Regions from separate parts of the Achromobacter sp. 1L-A-4-B-C2 genome, predicted to be linked through region 2. Evidence: predicted binding sites of a transcription regulator. Region 2 holds the regulator's gene; the other holds the start of a gene.
What was found. Region 2 encodes LexA, which represses DNA repair genes until DNA is damaged. Its sites were predicted from a motif close to ACTGTATNNNNATACAGT; they were not measured.
Positions count from the first base shown of each region.

Region 1 (8,993 bases), on a different contig from region 2:
GGGCCAGCTGGTATTCGCCCTTGGGGGCGCGGGTGCGGGCCAGCGTGATGAGTTCGGACAGGTTGCCGTAGCCTTCGCGGGTTTGCGCCAGCAGGGTCAGGCCCAGCGGGGCGGCGTCGGGCGCGGCGCGCAGCTGGAACGTGGCGCCGATGATCAGCGGCAGCTTCTGGGTCTTGGCCTCCATGTGGGCGCGAACCACGCCGGCCAGCGAGCATTCGTCGGTCAGCGCCAGCGCGGCGTAGCCGAGTTCCGCCGCGCGCGCGACCAGTTCTTCCGGGTGCGAGGCGCCTTGCAGGAAGGAAAAGTTCGACTGGCATTGCAGCTCGGCGTAGCCGGGCAGGGTGGCTAACGCAGCGGGGTCGGCCGGGTCGGACGGGTCGTAGGGATCGTCTTGCATGGGGCCGGCCTTAAGCGTACAGCCCGTGCAGGAACCAGCGCGCGTGTTCGGCGTCGCGTTCGCGGTAGATCCAGTAGCGCGCCGCCGCCGCGTCTTCGGCAACGAAGTAATCGCGCACGGTCAGGGCCGGGTCCCACCAGCCGCTTTCGATGCGTTCCGGCCCGCGCACCAGCCGCAGCGGCTGGCCGCCGTACTGGGGGCGATGACCCGACAGCTTCAAGGCCAGCGGCGTTTCCAGCAGCCAGAAGGGGCGGTCAAGCAAGGGCGGCAGGGGCTGGGGCGGGCGCGGGGTGGCCAGCGCATCGCCCCAGGAATTGGCGGCTTCGGGGCGGTGGTCGGGCGTGGGATGGGCATGGCGCACCTGGTCGCGACCCAGCCGGGCCACCAGCAGATCCAGCAGCCGGGCGTGGTCGGCCGCAGTGCCGCCGGGCTCGGGAAACAAGGTGGTGCTGACGGCGGGCTGTTCCACGGTGTCGGGCGCCAGCAGCGATACGGCGATGACGGGCGCTTCCAGCGTGACGTGGTTCAGCTTTTCGCGCAGCAGGTGCAAGATCTGCGGCGCCTGCCAGACCGGTTGCGCCAGCGCCAGTTCCAGTTCGGTGGGCGGGCGGGCATGGCGGCCGCGTTCGTGTTCCATGCAGAGCACCACGCGGCGCACCGCCAGTTGCCGGGCGGTAAGCCAGCCGCCCAGCTGCTCGGCCAGGCGGCGCGCCACTGCCAGCACGGCGTCGGTGTGCTCGACGTAGTCCATGAGTTCGATGCGCCGGGAAAACTGGTTGGGCGGTTCGATCCAGCGATACAGTTCGGGCGCCTGGCCATAGGCGGCGTCCAGGGCCGGCAGAAGGTCGGGCGCGCTGCGCCGTTGCAGGCCGGCGCGCGGCAGGGCGCGCAGGTCGGCCAGGGTATGGCAGCCGATGTCGCCCAGCCAGTCCAGCCGCGCCTGCGCCTGGGGCAGCAGCGCCACTGGCAGGGCGTCCAGCCGGCGGGCCAGCGTGGGCAGGGTGAGCGTGCGCCGGGGCATGCGGCGGCCGGCCCGATGCGCCAGCAGCCAGGCGCCCCGGGCCGTGGGCGCCATGCCCAGCGACACGCGCAGGTCCAGCGCTTGCAGGGTGGCGCGTATGCGCCGGGCAAGCGCGCGCGGGCCGCCAAAGAACATCAGGCTGGCGCCCACGTTCAACAGCACGGTGTCGGCATCGCCCAGGGCAATTTCAGGGGTGTATTGCAGCAGCGCCAGCGCCGCGCCGTGCAGGGTGTCGGCTTCGGCTTGGGGCTGGCGGGGCAAGAGCTCGACCTGGGGGGCGATAACGGCCGCGCCGGCGCGGCGCATGCCCGGTTTGACGCCGGCCTGGCGGGCGGCGGGGGTGAGGGCGGCAACGCGTTCCTGGTCCAGGACGGCGAACGCGTGCCCCTCATGCGGCCAGTGCGGGCGTAGTACGTCCAGCGGCAGGCAGCGCAGGAAGGCGGCGATCCAGAGGCGCATGGCGGGGAGAAGACGGCGTAAGCGCGCCGGGCTCCAGGCCCACGTACAGCGGGGTGTCGCAGACAGGCCCCCGGCGCTTCAGAATATGAACGGATAAACCGCCCGGGGCCGGCGCAAGCGCCAGCCGCAACGGGGCGGGGGTGGCGTTTTGCGCGGCGCTGGCCGGGCGGATGGCAATGAACAGCAGGTCGCTGGCCTGGGCCGCCAGATGCAGGCGGCGCAGGGATTCGGGGCGCACGTGCGGCAACCAGCAGATCAGGGCGCCGCAACTGCCGTTTTTCAGGATTTGTTCCGTTGCCCACAGGGTGTCGACGGGTTTTTGCGGCGCCACCCACAGCAATTGCCGGGGGTCCAGCCGCCAGCTCATCCAGCTGGCGATGTGGGGCACGTGCGGCGGCTGGACCAGCGCAATGGGGCGGCGCGTTTCCAGCTGGGCCAGCGCCGGGCGCAGCAGGCGGATTTCGCCCACGCCCGGATGCGGCGTCAACAGTTCGATAAGAGACCCCAGCGGCCAGCCGCCGTCCGGCAGCTCGGCGGAAAGCGAAGCGTGCCCGGTAGGCAGGTTGCGCGCGGCGCCTTTAGCCAACTGGGTGGCGCGCCACAACGCGGGATGGATGCGTTCAGGAGTCATCATTACTGTATGAATATACAGTATTGTAGCTTCCTTTTTGTCGCCCTTCGGTGATCCCTTTGCTGCCCTTTTGTCACCCTTTTCGGGTGTCGGTCCGTCCGGCCAGGCCTATCCCCGATCCAGATCCAGCCCGTAAAAGCGCATGTCGCCGTAGCGCACCCAGCGCGATTTCTTCACCACGCGATGCCCGATCCACAGCGCCAGGAACAGCGGAATGGCCAGATACGTGGACACCACCCCGATCCAGTCGATGCGATCCTGCAAGAACGCCTGGTAGTTCTGGCCCAGCGTCACCACCAGGCACAGCACAAAGGCCAGCACCGGCCCAAACGGGAACAGGCCGGCCTTGTAGGGCAGGTCGGCCGTGTCGTAGCCGTGCCGCACGTAGCCCCGGCGAAAGCGGTAATGGCTGATCGCGATGCTTAACCAGACGATGAATTCCGTCATGCCCGCAAAATTCAGCAGCCAGATATAGACGGCCTTGGGGCTGTAGACCACGCTGAACAGGCACAGGCAGGCCAGTGCCGTGGTGGCCAGCAGCGCGTATAGCGGCACGCCGCCAGGCGTCAGCCGCTTGAACAGCGCGGGCGCCTGGCCCTCGGCCGCCATGTTGAACAGCATGCGGGTGGCGGCGTACATGCCCGAATTGCCGGCCGACAGCACCGACGTCAGGATCACCGCGTTCATCACGGTGGCGGCCGACAGCAGGCCGGCATGCTGGAACACCAGCGTGAAGGGGCTGACGGCAATGTCTTCCACTTCGTTGCGCAGCAGTTGCGGGTCGGTATAGGGCAGCAGCAGGCCGATGATCAGAATGGCCAGCACATAGAAAAGCAGGATGCGCCAGAACACGTTGTTGATGGCGCGCGGCACGTTGCGGCGCGGGTTTTCGGATTCGCCGGCGGCCACGCCCACCAGTTCGGTGCCCTGGAAGGAATAGGCCACCACCATGGCCACGCCGACCCAAGTGGCCGCGTTGCCCACGAAGGGCGCATCGCCGATGGTCCAGTTCACCAGGCCGACCTGATCGCCGCTGTGGATGATGCCCACCAGCATGCCCAGCCCGACGGCGATAAAGCACAGCACCGCCACCACCTTGATGATGGCGAACCAGTATTCGGCCTCGCCGAAGCTGCGCGCCGAAAACGCGTTCAGCCCGAAGGTCAGTGCCAAAAAGGCCACGCTCCATATCCAGCCCGGCGTGTCCGGCAGCCAGTACGCCATGACCAATTGGGCGGCCACCACGTCCACGGCGACGACCGTGGCCCAGCTGATCCAGAAATTCCATCCCAGCGCGAAGCCGAAGCCGGGGTCTACATAGCGCGACGCATAGGTGCAGAACGACCCGGACACCGGCATGAAGGTGGCAAGCTCGCCCAGGCTGGTCATGATGAAGTAGACCATCAGGCCGATCACCAGGTAGACGAGCAGGGCGCCGCCCGGCCCGGCTTGCGCGATGGCCGCGCCCGAGGCCACGAACAGGCCGGTGCCGATGGCTCCGCCCAGCGCTATCATCGTCAGGTGGCGCGCCTTGAGCACGCGGTGCAGCTGATTCCGGCTAGCGGGAGTCGCGCCAGAATCGGGGGTTTGTGTTTGCATTGCAGGGGGTCAAGGGGCCGCCGTGGCGGCATTCAGGCAAGGGGTGGGCGGGGTCTGGTCACGCTGGTGGCGACCAGGCAGCCAGGCGACCAGGCAGCCAGGCGACCAGGCAGCCAGGCGACCAGGCAGCCAGGCGACCGTCAGCCGGTCGCCACGCGGCCGCCAACGCCAAGCAGGCCGCCAACGGTAAAGCCGCGCATTTTACAATGCGGCCATCGCGGCGCAGTCCAGCGGCCCGGGCCAGCACGGAGCAGTTTCATGGCATCTACCGAATCTCTTGAATTCCTACCCGAGGCGGGCGTCGACGTGCGCCAGTTGTTCATCCTGCTGCACGGCGTGGGCGGGTCGCCCGATAACCTGCGGCCCTTGGCCCAGGCCGTGCGCGCGGCCTTCCCGACGGCGGCGGTGCTGGTGCCCGAGGGTTTCGAGCCCTTTGACGGCGGCAACGCCGGGCGCCAGTGGTTTTCGGTACGCGGCGTGACCGAAGATAATCGCGCCGAACGCGTGGCGGCGGCCATGCCACCCCTGGAAGCCTATGTGCGCCAGGCGCAGGCCCGCTTCAAGCTATTGCAGTCGGACACGGCGATCGCGGGCTTTTCGCAGGGCGCGATCATGGCGCTGGAACTGGTGCAGGCCCATGACGGCATGGCCGGCCGCATCATTGCGTTTTCGGGGCGCTATGCCCAATTGCCCAAGACCGCCCCGCAATTCACCACCTTGCACCTGCTGCATGGCGCCGACGACCCGATCATGAACGTGTCCCACATCCAGGCGGCCCAGGCCCGGCTGGAGGCGCTGCATGGCGATTCCACTATCGATATCGCCAGCCACGTCGGCCATGAACTGCATCCTGCGTTGATCGAACGCGCCATTGTCCGCTTGCAGACCTGCGTGCCGCTGCGCAGCTGGGAAGCGGCGCTGGGCCTGAACCAGACGCCGCCCGACGGCACTACGCTGCACTGATCGCGCGATGAGCACCGCGCGTTCTTCCGTGCCGGCCTCGCCGCGCGCCGCCGATTCCGTGGGTGGCGCGCAGAGCATTTTCCGGGTGCTGCGCCTGTTGAAATACGTGGGCGCCGCGCCCGCGCGTGGCGTGGGCTTGAGCGATGTCGTGCGCGACATCGGCCTGACGCCGCCCACCGCGCACCGCATGCTGTCGGCCTTGCTGCAAGAGGGTTTCCTGTCGCTGAACCCCAAGCTAAAGACCTATAGCCTGGGGCGCGAGTCTTACATCCTGGGCCTGGCAGCCGAAAGCCGCCATGGCATCAAGGCCATCGCCGAATCGGCCGTGTTGCGGCTGGCGCAGTCTACGGGCGATACCAGCTTTCTATCGGTGCGCTCGGGCCACGAAGCGGTGTGCGTGGACCGCAAGACGGGCGACTTTCCCATCAAGATCCTGACCCTGGAAGTGGGCCACCGGCGGCCGCTGGGCGTGGGGGCGGGCAGCCTGGCGCTGCTGGCGTTTTTGCCCAATGACGATATCGACCGCGTGCTGGCTCGTTACGACGCCACCACCGCGCCCGACCTGCCGTCCACCGACATGCTGCGCGAGGACATCGCCGCCGCGCGCAAGCAGGGCTATGCGCTGAACCCGGGGCGCATCATCCCCGACATGCTGGGCGTGGGGGTGCCGGTATTCGACCGTGAACAGAACGTGGTGGCCGCGCTGAGCGTGGCGGCGATCCGCTCGCGGCTGTCGGGGGCACGGCTGCATGATGTGGTGGCCGCGTTGCAACGCGCCGCGTCCGAACTGTCGGCGGATCTGCTGCCGCGCGCCTGAGCGCAGGCAGGTCGCAGCCCCAGCCACAACCACAGCCCCGACCCCAGGCACAACCACAACCACAGCCCCAACCCCAGGCACAACCACAGCCACAGCCCCAACCACAGCCCCAACCACAGCCCCAGCCACAACCACAGCCCCAGCCCCAACCCCATCCGGCGCCACAACCCCGGCTATCGCCCCGCGCACGCCTTGCCGCCATCGACCGGCAAGCACACCCCGGTGATGTATTTGGCCTCGTCGCTGGCCAGGAACAGGGCGGCATGCGCCACGTCCCAGGCGTCGCCCATCCGGCCCATCGGGCTGGCGGCGTTGCGGCGGCGGCGCATTTCCTCCACATCCTGGAACTGGCCGGCAATCTGCTGGTAGATCAGCGGCGTATCGATCACGCCGGGCAGCACCGCGTTGACGCGGATATTGTCCGGCGCGTAGCGCACCGCCAGCGACCGGGTCAGGTGGTTCAGCCCCGCCTTGGCCGCGTAGTAGGACGTGTACGGATAGGTGTTGACCTGAATCGAGGCCAGCGACGAAATGTTGACGATGCAGCCGCCGCCTTGCGCCAGCATGGCCGGCAGCACGTGCTTGCAGGTCAGGAACACGCCGGTCAGGTTGGTGTCCAGCACCCGATGCCAGCTTTCCTCTGACGCCTCGATGGGATCGCCCATTTCCGTAATGCCCACATTGTTGTGCAGGATGTCGATGCGGCCGGCCTCGTCCAGCACCCGCGCCACCACGGCCTGGATCTGCGCCGACTGCGTCACGTCGGCCACCAGCGCGCGGCACTGTCCGCCTTCGGCCTGGATGACGCGTTCGGTTTCCTGGGCGGCCTCTGCCCGCACATCCACCGCGTACACGCGTGCCCCTTCGCGTGCGTAGAGGGCGGCGGCGGCCTTGCCGTTGCCACATCCCGGCCCCGACGACCCCGCGCCGAACACCAGCGCGACCTTGTCCTTGACGCGTTGTCCCATGTCATTGCACCGAGATGTGGGCGAAGTCGGCCACCTTCTTCCACTTGGACACGTCCGCCTGGATCATCGCGCCGAACGCATCCGGCTTGTCCGCCACCACATAGGCGCCCACGCCCGCGTACTTGGCCTGCACGTCCGGGTCGGTCAGCGCCTTGCGCGATGCGTCGTTCAGCTTGGCCAACACATCCCTGGGCAGGCCGGCCGGGGCCAGCAGGCCGTTCCACATTTCGGCGTCGTAATCCGGCAGGCCCACTTCGGCAAAGGTGGGCACGTCGGGCAGTTGCGGCAGGCGCGCCTTGGCCGCCACCACGATGGCCCGCAGGTTGCCCGACTGGATGTGCGCCATGGACGAGGCGGCGGTGTCCCACAGTATCGGCACCTGTCCGGCGATGACGTCGTTCAAGGCCGGCCCCGTGCCGCGATACGGCACGTGCATCATGTCCAGGCCCGACAGCGATTTGTAGTACTCCATGGCCATGTGCGTGGCCCCGCCGTTGCCGGATGACGCATACGAATACTTGCCCGGCGCGCCCTTGACCAGCGCAAAGAACTGCGCGTAGTCCTTGGCCGGAAAGTTCTTGTTGACGACGATCACACCCGGCACACGGATGATCTGCGTGACGGGAGTGAAATCCTTGACGGCGTCGTAGGGCAGGTTCTGGTACACGGCCGAGTTGGTGCCGTTGGTACTGGATGTGCCCAGCAGCAGCGTGTAGCCGTCGGGCGCGGCGGACGCCACCGCGCGCGTGCCTACCGTGCCGCCCGCGCCGCCCCGGTTTTCCACCACCACCGGCTGGCCCAACTGCTTGCCCAGCGCTTCGGCAAAGATGCGGCCCACCACGTCGGACGTGCCGCCCGGCGGGAACGGAACGATCAGCCGCACCGGGCGGTCGGGGTAGTTGGACTGCGCGGCGGCCGCGCCCGACAGCGATACGGCAAGGGCCGCGGCCGCCAGGGTGATCCAGGTTCTTCTCTTCATGATGTTGTCTCCTTGCTTGATATTGTTGTGCGTCCGGTATTTGCGCGGATACCAGGCCTTGTGCCGGCCTGTGTGTCCGCTACGGGGTTGCTGCTACCTGCGTTCTGCTATCTGCGTTCTGCTGTATGCGTTCCGCCGTGTGCCCAGGCCGAAGATCATGCGATGCGGTCGCCGGGCTTGATCTTCGCCGCGCGGCTGTCCACCCCTGGCAGCATGTGCGCCGGGTCGCGCGTCACCACAACGTCCAGGATGGTGGGGCGGTCCTTGCACGCGTACGCGCTGGCCAACGCCGCCTGGATGTCGGCGGGGTCTTCCACGCGGATGCCGTTGCAGCCCAGCGCGCGCGCCACATTGGCGTAGTTGGTTTCCACCAGGTCCGACGATTGATAGCTGCCGCTGCCGTACATCAGATGCTGAAGCGCCTTGATATACCCCGACGCCGCGTTATTCACCACCACCAGCGTGAAGGCCAGGCCCATGCGCACCGCCGTTTCCAATTCGCCCAGCGACATATTGCAGCCGCCGTCCCCCGTCAGGCTGATGACTTGCCGACCCGGCGCGGCGGCCGCGGCGCCGATCGCGCCGGGAATGCCGTAGCCGATGGACGCAAAGCCCCGGTCCGGCACGAAGCCGCGCCCGGCGCGCTTGGTGTCGAACAGCAGGCCGCCCCAGTGCGCGGCAAAGCCGCCGTCCGCCACCAGGATGCCGTCTTCGGGCAGCGTCGCGTTGATCTCGTGCATCAGTCGCGCCATGCCGATGGGGCTATCCGGCGACGTCAGCTTGCTCTGCACGGATTCGCGCCACGTGTGCATCGCCTGGCCGACTTCGTCCGCGTAGGCTTGGCGGTCCGTTTGCAGCGGCTGGTCGGCCATGCGCTGGGCCAGCTCTTGCAGCGTGGCGCGGGCGTCGCCCCACAGACGCAGGGCGGGCGTGGTCGTGCGGTCAAATTCCTCGGCCACGATGTCCAGATGAATGACGGGGGCGCCGGCGCTCAACAGCTCGTAGCGGCGCGTGGCCACTTCGCCCAGCTTGCAGCCCACCACGAACAGGCAGTCGGCCTTGGCGATGAAGTCGTTGGCGATGCGGCTGTAGCGGCCGAACAGGCCGGCGTTAAGCGGGTCGCTGCACGCGATAGCGCCTTTGCCGCTCATGGTGTGGG
Region 1 covers NZ_JBXAWP010000002.1:470,678-479,670, reverse strand. The annotation lists gene AC0Z35_RS09585 (error-prone DNA polymerase) at 1-397, opposite strand, end outside; gene AC0Z35_RS09580 (Y-family DNA polymerase) at 408-1,877, opposite strand; gene imuA (translesion DNA synthesis-associated protein ImuA) at 1,807-2,511, opposite strand; gene AC0Z35_RS09570 (amino acid permease) at 2,617-4,107, opposite strand; gene ypfH (esterase) at 4,366-5,070, shown strand; gene AC0Z35_RS09560 (IclR family transcriptional regulator) at 5,078-5,887, shown strand; gene AC0Z35_RS09555 (SDR family NAD(P)-dependent oxidoreductase) at 6,061-6,855, opposite strand; gene AC0Z35_RS09550 (Bug family tripartite tricarboxylate transporter substrate binding protein) at 6,857-7,834, opposite strand; gene AC0Z35_RS09545 (thiamine pyrophosphate-binding protein) at 7,990-8,993, opposite strand, start outside.
Region 1: imuA (translesion DNA synthesis-associated protein ImuA) is a predicted target of LexA. The motif match lies at 2,513-2,530, and genes of this name have one in related genera.

Region 2 (8,993 bases):
CCACGAGTTCGTGGCGACGCAGTTTCCCGAACAGCTGTTCCAGATAGGAAAGCGAGATGTTTTGACGCTGGCTGATGGCCGCAAGAGTGACCGGGCCGCTGTGCTGGCGCATCGCGAGATCGATCATGGCAGTCACGGCGAAACGCCCTTTGGTAGTTAGCCGCATGGTGGGTTCCCTGTGATTCGGCAATGGCCGCCAGCGAATCCGGCGGTCAATACCCGAGTAATTGGGTCAAGTATAGCCTATTCCCGACTAATTTGGTATGGCTCCTGGCCAGAAAAAACCGCGCTGTTGCGCGGTTTTTTCGTTGCCATGTACCCCAAGAGCCGCACTGTGGGCGGCTCTACGGAAAAGCGGTCAGGCCGCTTGGTACTGGGTAGCGCGCTTGCGGACCAATTCCAGGACACCTTGGCAGGCGTCTTCCAAGTAATCGAGAACCTTGCCAAAACCATCCGCGCCGCCGTAGTAAGGATCGGGCACAGTGGCCTCTTCAAACTCATTGGCGAAGCGCATCAGCAGCATCAGCTTGTGCTGATAGGTCTTGGGGCACTGCTGCTGCATCGCAGACAGGTTGTCCCAATCCATGGCGAGGATAAGATCGAAGTCGCAGAAATCCTCTGCGGTGACCTGACGGGCCTCACAGTGCGTGATCTCGTAGCCGCGTTTACGCGCCGCAGCCTGCGCCCGGGCATCAGGCGCCTCGCCGATATGAAACGCATGCGTGCCCGCAGAGTCAATGCGAACAACGTCGCTCAACCCCGCGTCATTCACCAAATGGCGAAACACGCCCTCTGCGCTCGGCGAGCGACAGATATTGCCCATGCAAACGAAAAGTACCTTGGTCATCATGGGAGTAAGTGTGAGGGAAAACCCGAGATAAGGCAAGCTTTTTTTGCAAAGAAACAAATGAGTAAAGGTCGGCCGGGGCGTTCACAAGCCCCTTTAATATCAACGGGTTATCGGGATATTTGAACGTCACCCCTCCACTCCCAGTGGGCGCCAGGCGCCCTTTCCTGCTCGGCGCGCATATCGATCGTCCTGCGCACCATTTTCAGCATTATGTCAGCTACCTGTCAGCCCATACCGACGCGCTGCGCGGCGCGGCGCGAGCGCTTATACGGCCCCATCAAGAAGAACACGTTGCTTCAGCGCGGTAAGCGCATCGCGTGCGGCAGCGGCCTGTTCGAACTCCAGGTTTCGAGCATGGTCCATCATCAGCTTCTCCAAGCGCTTCAACTCGCGAGCCAAGGCCTTCTCGTCCTTGAGGAACTCGGCCGGCACGGCGGCTTCGAGGGCGTCGTGCTGCACTGGCGCGACGATGCCGTCGATCAGCTCACGCACGGCCTTGCGGACGCCGCGCGCCGTAATGCCATTGTCGATATTGAACTGCAGTTGCTTCGCGCGCCGACGGCTGGTTTCCTCCATCGCGCGCTGCATCGAATCCGTAATACGGTCTGCATAGAGAATGGCGTGGCCGTTCAGGTTGCGGGCCGCGCGGCCAATCGTCTGGATCAAGCTGCGCTCGGATCGGAGGAAGCCTTCCTTGTCGGCGTCAAGAATTGCCACGAGCGAAACCTCGGGAATATCCAGCCCCTCGCGCAGCAGGTTGATGCCCACCAACACATCAAAGGTGCCCAGGCGCAGGTCGCGCAGGATTTCCACGCGCTCGACGGTATCAATGTCGGAGTGCAAGTAGCGCACCTTGACGCCGTGTTCGCTAAGGAAATCCGTCAAATCCTCGGCCATGCGTTTGGTCAGGGTGGTGACCAGCACCCGCTCGCCCACCGAAACCCGTGCCTTGATTTGGCCCAACAAATCGTCCACCTGGGTGCGAGCTGGCAATACCTCGACCAAAGGATCGACCAAGCCGGTGGGCCGAACGACCTGCTCAACGACGTTGTCAGCGTGTTCTTTCTCGTAAGCCGCTGGCGTGGCCGACACGAACACGCATTGGCGCATCCGCGCCTCGAATTCTTCAAGCTTGAGGGGCCGATTGTCCATCGCGGAGGGCAACCGGAACCCATATTGCACCAACGTTTCCTTGCGCGACCGGTCGCCGCGATACATGGCGCTGAGCTGGCCAATGGTCACGTGGCTTTCGTCGATGAACATCAGCGCGTCGGACGGCAGGTAATCGATCAACGTGGGTGGCGGCTCGCCTGGTGCGGCGCCGGACAGGTGGCGGGAGTAGTTTTCGATCCCCTTGCAAAAGCCTAACTCCTGCAGCATTTCCAGATCGAACCGCGTGCGCTGTTCCAGACGCTGGGCTTCGACCAGATGACCGTCGTCCACGAAGCGTTTGACACGCTCTCGCAGTTCCACCTTGATCGTTTCAATCGCGCGCAGAACCGTATCGCGCGGGGTGACGTAATGCGACCCGGGATACACGGTAAACCGTGGCAGCTTTTGCCGAATGCGGCCCGTCAGGGGATCAAACAACTCCAGGCTTTCGATCTCGTCATCAAAAAGCGTCAGGCGCAGCGCCAGCTCGGGGCTTTCTGCCGGGAAGATGTCGATGGTTTCGCCACGGACCCGGAACGCCCCCCGCGTGAATTCGGCGTCATTGCGGGTGTATTGCATGGCAACCAGACGCGCCAGGATTTCCCGCCGCGAGATCTGGTCACCGCTGCGCAGAATCAAAACCATCGCGTGGTAGTCGCCGGGATTACCAATACCGTAGATGCAAGACACCGTGCCGACAATAATAGTGTCCCGGCGTTCAAGCAGGCTCTTGGTAGCCGATAGACGCATTTGTTCGATGTGCTCATTGATGGACGAATCCTTTTCAATGAACAGGTCGCGCGTCGGGACATAGGCCTCGGGCTGGTAATAGTCGTAGTACGAAACGAAATACTCGACCGCGTTCTTCGGAAAGAACTCCCGCATTTCGGCATATAGCTGCGCCGCAAGCGTTTTGTTGGGCGCCAACACCAGCGCAGGGCGTCCCAGCCGCGCGATCACGTTCGCCATGGTGTAGGTCTTGCCCGAGCCCGTCACGCCCAGCAGCGTCTGGAACATCAGGCCGTCTTCGATACCCTGGGTCAACCCGTTGATCGCGGTGGGCTGATCGCCGGCCGGAGGATAGGGCTGGAACAGTTGGAACGGGCTACCGGGATATTCCACAAAGCGCGGTTCCGCGCCAGCAACGGGCGGTGCGTCAGCCGATACTGGTACCACGGCATTTCCAGCGAGATTCTGGGCCAGATCTCCCGCGCCGCTCGGGTCTATTGGGCTGTTTGGCATGCTAGACTGTTCCAGGGTAAACCCCCCATTATCCACAGCACCTCGTACTGCGTCCACCCATCCTCATCAGAGTCCCATGAGCAACCTTTTCGATTCCGTCGAACTCGCGCCGCGCGACCCCATTCTTGGTCTGAACGAACAATTCAACGCGGACACGCGTCCGGGTAAAGTCAACCTGGGCGTGGGCGTGTACTACGACGACCAGGGACGGATCCCCCTGTTGGGCGCCGTTCGCAAGGCCGAAACCGCCCGCATCGAAGCGGCCGCCGCTCGCGGCTATTTGCCCATCGAAGGCATTGCCGGCTACAACCAGGGCGCTCAAGCCCTGTTGCTGGGTAAGGATTCCGCGTTGGCCGCAGCCGGTCGCGTGTTGACCACCCAAGCGCTGGGCGGCACCGGCGCGCTTAAGATCGGCGCCGACTTCCTGCGCCAATTGCTGCCCTCGTCCAAGGTGTTGATCAGCAACCCCAGCTGGGAAAACCACCGTGCGCTGTTCGAGCGCGCCGGCTTTGAGGTCGGCACGTATTCGTACTATGACGCTTCCACCCGCGGCCTGAACTTCGAAGCCATGCTGGCGGACTTGAAGGCAGCCCCGGCGCAGACCGTCGTCGTGCTGCACGCGTGCTGCCACAATCCGACCGGTGTGGACCCCACGCCGGAGCAATGGAAGCAGATCGCCGCGGTTGTGAAGGAAAACAACCTGGTTCCGTTCCTGGACATCGCCTACCAGGGCTTTGGCGAGGGTCTGACCGAGGACGCCGCCGTCGTGCGCATGTTCGCCGATCTGGACATGACCATGTTCATCAGCTCGTCGTTCTCGAAGTCGTTCTCGCTTTACGGTGAACGCGTGGGCGCACTGACGATCGTCGCTGGCAGCAAGGAAGCGGCGGGCCGCGTCCTGAGCCAGCTCAAGCGCGTCATTCGCACCAACTATTCCAACCCGCCGACCCACGGCGGCACGGTGGTGTCGACGGTGCTGAACACGCCGGAACTGTTCGCCATGTGGGAAGAAGAACTTGCCGGCATGCGCGACCGCATCCGCCTGATGCGCAAGCAATTGGTGGAAAAGATCAAGGAACACGGCGCCAAGCAGGACTTCAGCTTTGTCCTGCAGCAACGCGGCATGTTCTCGTACTCGGGCCTGACGTCGGCTCAAGTGGATCGCCTGCGCGAAGAGCATGGCGTGTACGCGGTGTCCAGCGGCCGCATCTGCGTGGCCGCGCTGAACAGCGGCAACATTGACAAGGTAGCTGCCGGCATCGCCGCCGTGCTGTAACGCCTGCCTGTACGGGCCGTCCGCGGCCCTGTTATGACGAAACGGAGCCCTGCGGCTCCGTTTTGCTTTCGGGCCCGCCGCCGGCTTGCTTTTTTCCGCTACGTCCCCCAGAATGGCGCTGTATATATGTACAGTCCGCTCATACCGGATCATCGCCATGGCCAGCAAACTCACCGACCGCCAGCAACAAATCCTGGACCTCATCCGGCAGACCGTCACGCGCACAGGCTTTCCGCCGACGCGTGCCGAAATCGCCCAGGCCCTTGGTTTCCGCTCACCGAATGCGGCAGAAGACCACCTTAAGGCATTAGCCCGCAAGGGTGCTATCGAGCTCACCGCCGGCGCCTCGCGCGGCATACGCTTGAAAGACGGGCCCTCCCAGTCTCAGACCTCCCTGGCCATACCTTCGTTAGCGCAGTTGCTGCTGCCGTTGGTCGGGCGCGTTGCGGCAGGCAGCCCCATCCTTGCGGCCGAACACGTCGAACGCGAGGTTGGCGTGGACCCCCATCTTTTTGCCCAAGCGCCCGATTACCTGCTGAAGGTGCGCGGCATGAGCATGCGGGACGCGGGCATTCTGGAAGGTGACTTGCTTGCGGTGAAGAAGGCCTCTGAAGCGCGCAACGGCCAGATCGTCGTGGCACGTTTGGGCGACGACGTGACGGTCAAGCGCCTGCAACGCACCAACGGGCACATCGAACTGCTGCCGGAAAATCCGGACTTTCAAACAATCATCGTTGAAGCAGACCAAGAGTTCGCGCTGGAAGGCATCGCCGTCGGTTTAATCCGTACGCACGCGTTGCACTGACGCGGCACGGGGGTAGATCAGGCACGGTCTGCCTAGACTTGCCGTAGCGTTCGCCCGGCAACGGCCATAGCCAAAGTCACCGCGATGGCCAAAACGATGGCCATAAAAAACCCCGCCACATGTGGCGGGGTTTTTGTTGGGCGCCCATACTTCGGGCGCCCAGCCATACCAGCTGATCAGTGCTTCAGAACCGGGTCCGTCGAGCCGGGCTCGGCAGGCTTGGTCACCAGCGCGTCTTTGACGGCTTCTTCCTCGGCCAGAGGCTCCGGCAGACGCTCCAACGCTAATTCCAGCACCTTGTCGATCCAGCGGACCGGCACGATCTCAAGTTGGTTCTTGACGTTATCGGGGATCTCCGCCAAGTCCTTGACGTTTTCCTCGGGAATCAAGACCGTCTTGATACCGCCACGGTGGGCCGCCAGCAGCTTTTCCTTCAGGCCACCGATAGGCAGCACTTCGCCGCGCAGCGTGATCTCACCGGTCATGGCAACATTGGCGCGCACCGGAATGCGCGACAACGCCGAAACCATGGCCGTCGTGATCGCGATACCCGCGGACGGGCCGTCCTTGGGCGTCGCACCTTCCGGCACGTGGACGTGCATGTCGTGCTTCTCGAAGACGCTGTCGGCAAAGCCCAGGCGGCGAGCGCGGGACCGCACCACCGTGCGAGCCGCTTCCACCGATTCCTTCATCACGTCGCCAAGCGAACCCGTACGCTGGATCACGCCCTTACCCGGCATGTCCGCCACTTCGATCGTCAGCAGATCGCCACCGACCTCGGTCCAGGCCAGACCGGTCACCTGACCAATCTGGTTTTCCTTCTCGGCCATGCCGAAGGTATAGCGGCGCACGCCCAGGTAGTCGCTCAGATTGTCGCCCGTGACGTTGACCGGCTTGACCTCGAGGGTCTTGCCTTCCGCCTTGGCGCGATCATTCTGGGTCAGCAATTGCTTGATGACCTTGCGGCAGATCTTGCCCACTTCGCGTTCAAGGGCGCGCACCCCGGCTTCCCGGGTGTAATAGCGAACGATATCGCGCAGCGCGCTGTCATCGACCGTCAGTTCGTTGTCCTTCACGCCGTTGTTCTGCATCAGCTTGGGCAGCAGATGGTCGCGAGCAATATGGATCTTTTCCTCTTCCGTGTAACCGGACAGGCGGATCACTTCCATACGGTCCAACAGAGCCGGCGGGATGTTCAGCGTGTTGCTGGTGGCCACGAACATGACGTCGGACAAATCGAAGTCGACTTCGATGTAGTGGTCCTGGAACGTGTGGTTTTGCTCCGGGTCCAGCACTTCAAGCAACGCTGAAGAAGGATCGCCGCGGAAGTCCATGCCCAGCTTGTCGATTTCATCAAGCAGGAACAAGGGATTGCGCACGCCGACCTTCGACATGTTCTGCACGATCTTGCCGGGCATGGAACCGATGTAAGTACGGCGATGGCCTCGGATCTCGGCCTCGTCACGCACGCCGCCCAGCGCCATACGCACGAACTTGCGGTTCGTGGCCTTGGCAATGGACTGGCCCAGCGAGGTCTTGCCGACGCCCGGGGGGCCGACCAGGCACAGGATCGGTGCCTTGACCTTGTCTACGCGCTGTTGCACGGCAAGATATTCGAGAATGCGTTCCTTGACCTTTTCCAGACCGTAATGGTCGTTGTCCAGCACCGTCTCGGCGTTGGCGATCGAGTTGTTGATCTTGCTCTTCTTCCTCCAGGGGAGGTTGATGAGCGTATCGATGTAGTTGCGCACCACGGTGGCTTCGGCCGACATGGGCGACATGAGCTTGAGCTTCTTGAGCTCGGCATCGGCCTTTTTACGCGCCTCTTTGGGCATGTGGGCAGCGATGATCTTCTTTTCAAGCTCTTCGATGTCCGCGCCCTCTTCGCCCTCGCCCAACTCCTTCTGAATGGCTTTGACCTGCTCATTCAAGTAGTAGTCGCGCTGGCTCTTTTCCATCTGCTTCTTCACGCGGCCGCGAATCCGCTTTTCGACCTGAAGAATGTCGATTTCGGTTTCCAGCTGGGTAAGCAGACCTTCAAGGCGCTCGGACGTGCCGACGATCTCGAGCATTTTTTGCTTCTGCTCGAGCTTCAGCGGAAGATGCGCGGCGATCGTGTCAGCCAGGCGACCCGCATCGTCGATGCCGGCCAACGAGGTCAGGATCTCCGGAGGGATCTTCTTGTTGAGCTTTACGTACTGTTCGAACTGGGCAACGATCGCGCGGCGCAGAGCCTCGGTTTCGGAGCCCTGCATGGCGTCCGGCTCGATCGGCGTCACCTGGCAGGTGAAATGCGAATCGGCATCTTCGATGCTGTTGATGCGGGCACGCTGAGTGCCTTCGACCAGAACCTTAACGGTGCCGTCGGGCAATTTGAGCATCTGGAGGATGCCGGCAACGCAGCCGATCTCGTAGACGTCTTCGGGGGTGGGATCATCCTTGCCGGCGGATTTTTGGGCCACCAGCATGATGCTTTTGCCCGCTTCCATCGCAACCTCGAGCGCGCGAATAGAGCGCGGACGGCCGACGAACAGCGGGATGACCATGTGCGGAAACACCACGACGTCGCGAAGTGGGAGCAAAGGCAGGTCGATCGGGTCGGAAGGCAGGGTCTGGCTGGCAGACATAGGAGGTTCCTCGGTATGACTCGGCGTATCGGGGACGGGGAGCCTGGGAGAGAGTACCCGGGCTATCCGCGTCAGTTACGTCTGTTATGGGAACAATAGCCGAAAATTCAAGATCCCGGCTGCCGGATAGGCAAAAGGCAAAAAAAAATGCCCCGGAGGGCACTCCTACGGCAAAAAAACCCGTTACAGGAACGGGCTTTTTTGAAATATCAGGCTGCAGCGTCGCGGACTTCTCCACGCTCCGGCTTGTCGGATTCGCCGGCTTCGTCCGCATAGATAAGCAAGGGCTTGCCCTCGCCTTCGATTGCGTTCTCGTCGACGACCACACGCTTTACGTTGCCCTGCGAAGGCAACTCATACATGGTGTCCAACAGCGTTTGTTCGATGATCGAACGCAAGCCCCGGGCACCCGTCTTACGCTTGAGCGCCTTGCGGGCGATCGCCTTCAACGCTGCGGGACGCAGGTCCAGCTCGGCGCCTTCCATGGCGAACAGCTTCTGGAATTGCTTGAGCAAAGCGTTTTTCGGCTCGGTAAGGATCTGAACCAATGCCGCTTCGTCAAGCTCGTCCAGCGTGGCGACCACGGGCAGACGACCCACCAGTTCCGGGATCAAGCCGAACTTGATCAGATCTTCGGGTTCGACTTCCGAGAACAGCTCGCCTACACCGCGTTCGGATTTGGCACGCACCGAGGCCGAGAACCCGATGCCGGACTTTTCGGTACGGTCACGGATGACCTTTTCCAGTCCGTCGAAGGCGCCGCCCACGATGAACAGGATGTTGGTCGTGTCCACTTGCACGAAGTCCTGGTTCGGATGCTTGCGTCCGCCTTGCGGGGGTACCGAGGCAACCGTACCTTCGATCAGCTTGAGCAGCGCCTGCTGCACGCCTTCGCCGGAAACGTCGCGCGTAATGGACGGGTTGTCCGACTTGCGGGAAATCTTATCGATTTCGTCGATGTAGATAATGGCGCGTTGCGCTTTCTCGACTTCGTAGTTGCAGTTTTGCAGCAACTTCTGAATGATGTTCTCGACGTCTTCG
Region 2 covers NZ_JBXAWP010000005.1:481,779-490,771, forward strand. The annotation lists gene iscR (Fe-S cluster assembly transcriptional regulator IscR) at 1-166, opposite strand, end outside; gene AC0Z35_RS24175 (low molecular weight protein-tyrosine-phosphatase) at 359-850, opposite strand; gene uvrB (excinuclease ABC subunit UvrB) at 1,115-3,244, opposite strand; gene AC0Z35_RS24185 (amino acid aminotransferase) at 3,321-4,520, shown strand; gene lexA (transcriptional repressor LexA) at 4,678-5,325, shown strand; gene lon (endopeptidase La) at 5,502-7,952, opposite strand; gene clpX (ATP-dependent Clp protease ATP-binding subunit ClpX) at 8,162-8,993, opposite strand, start outside.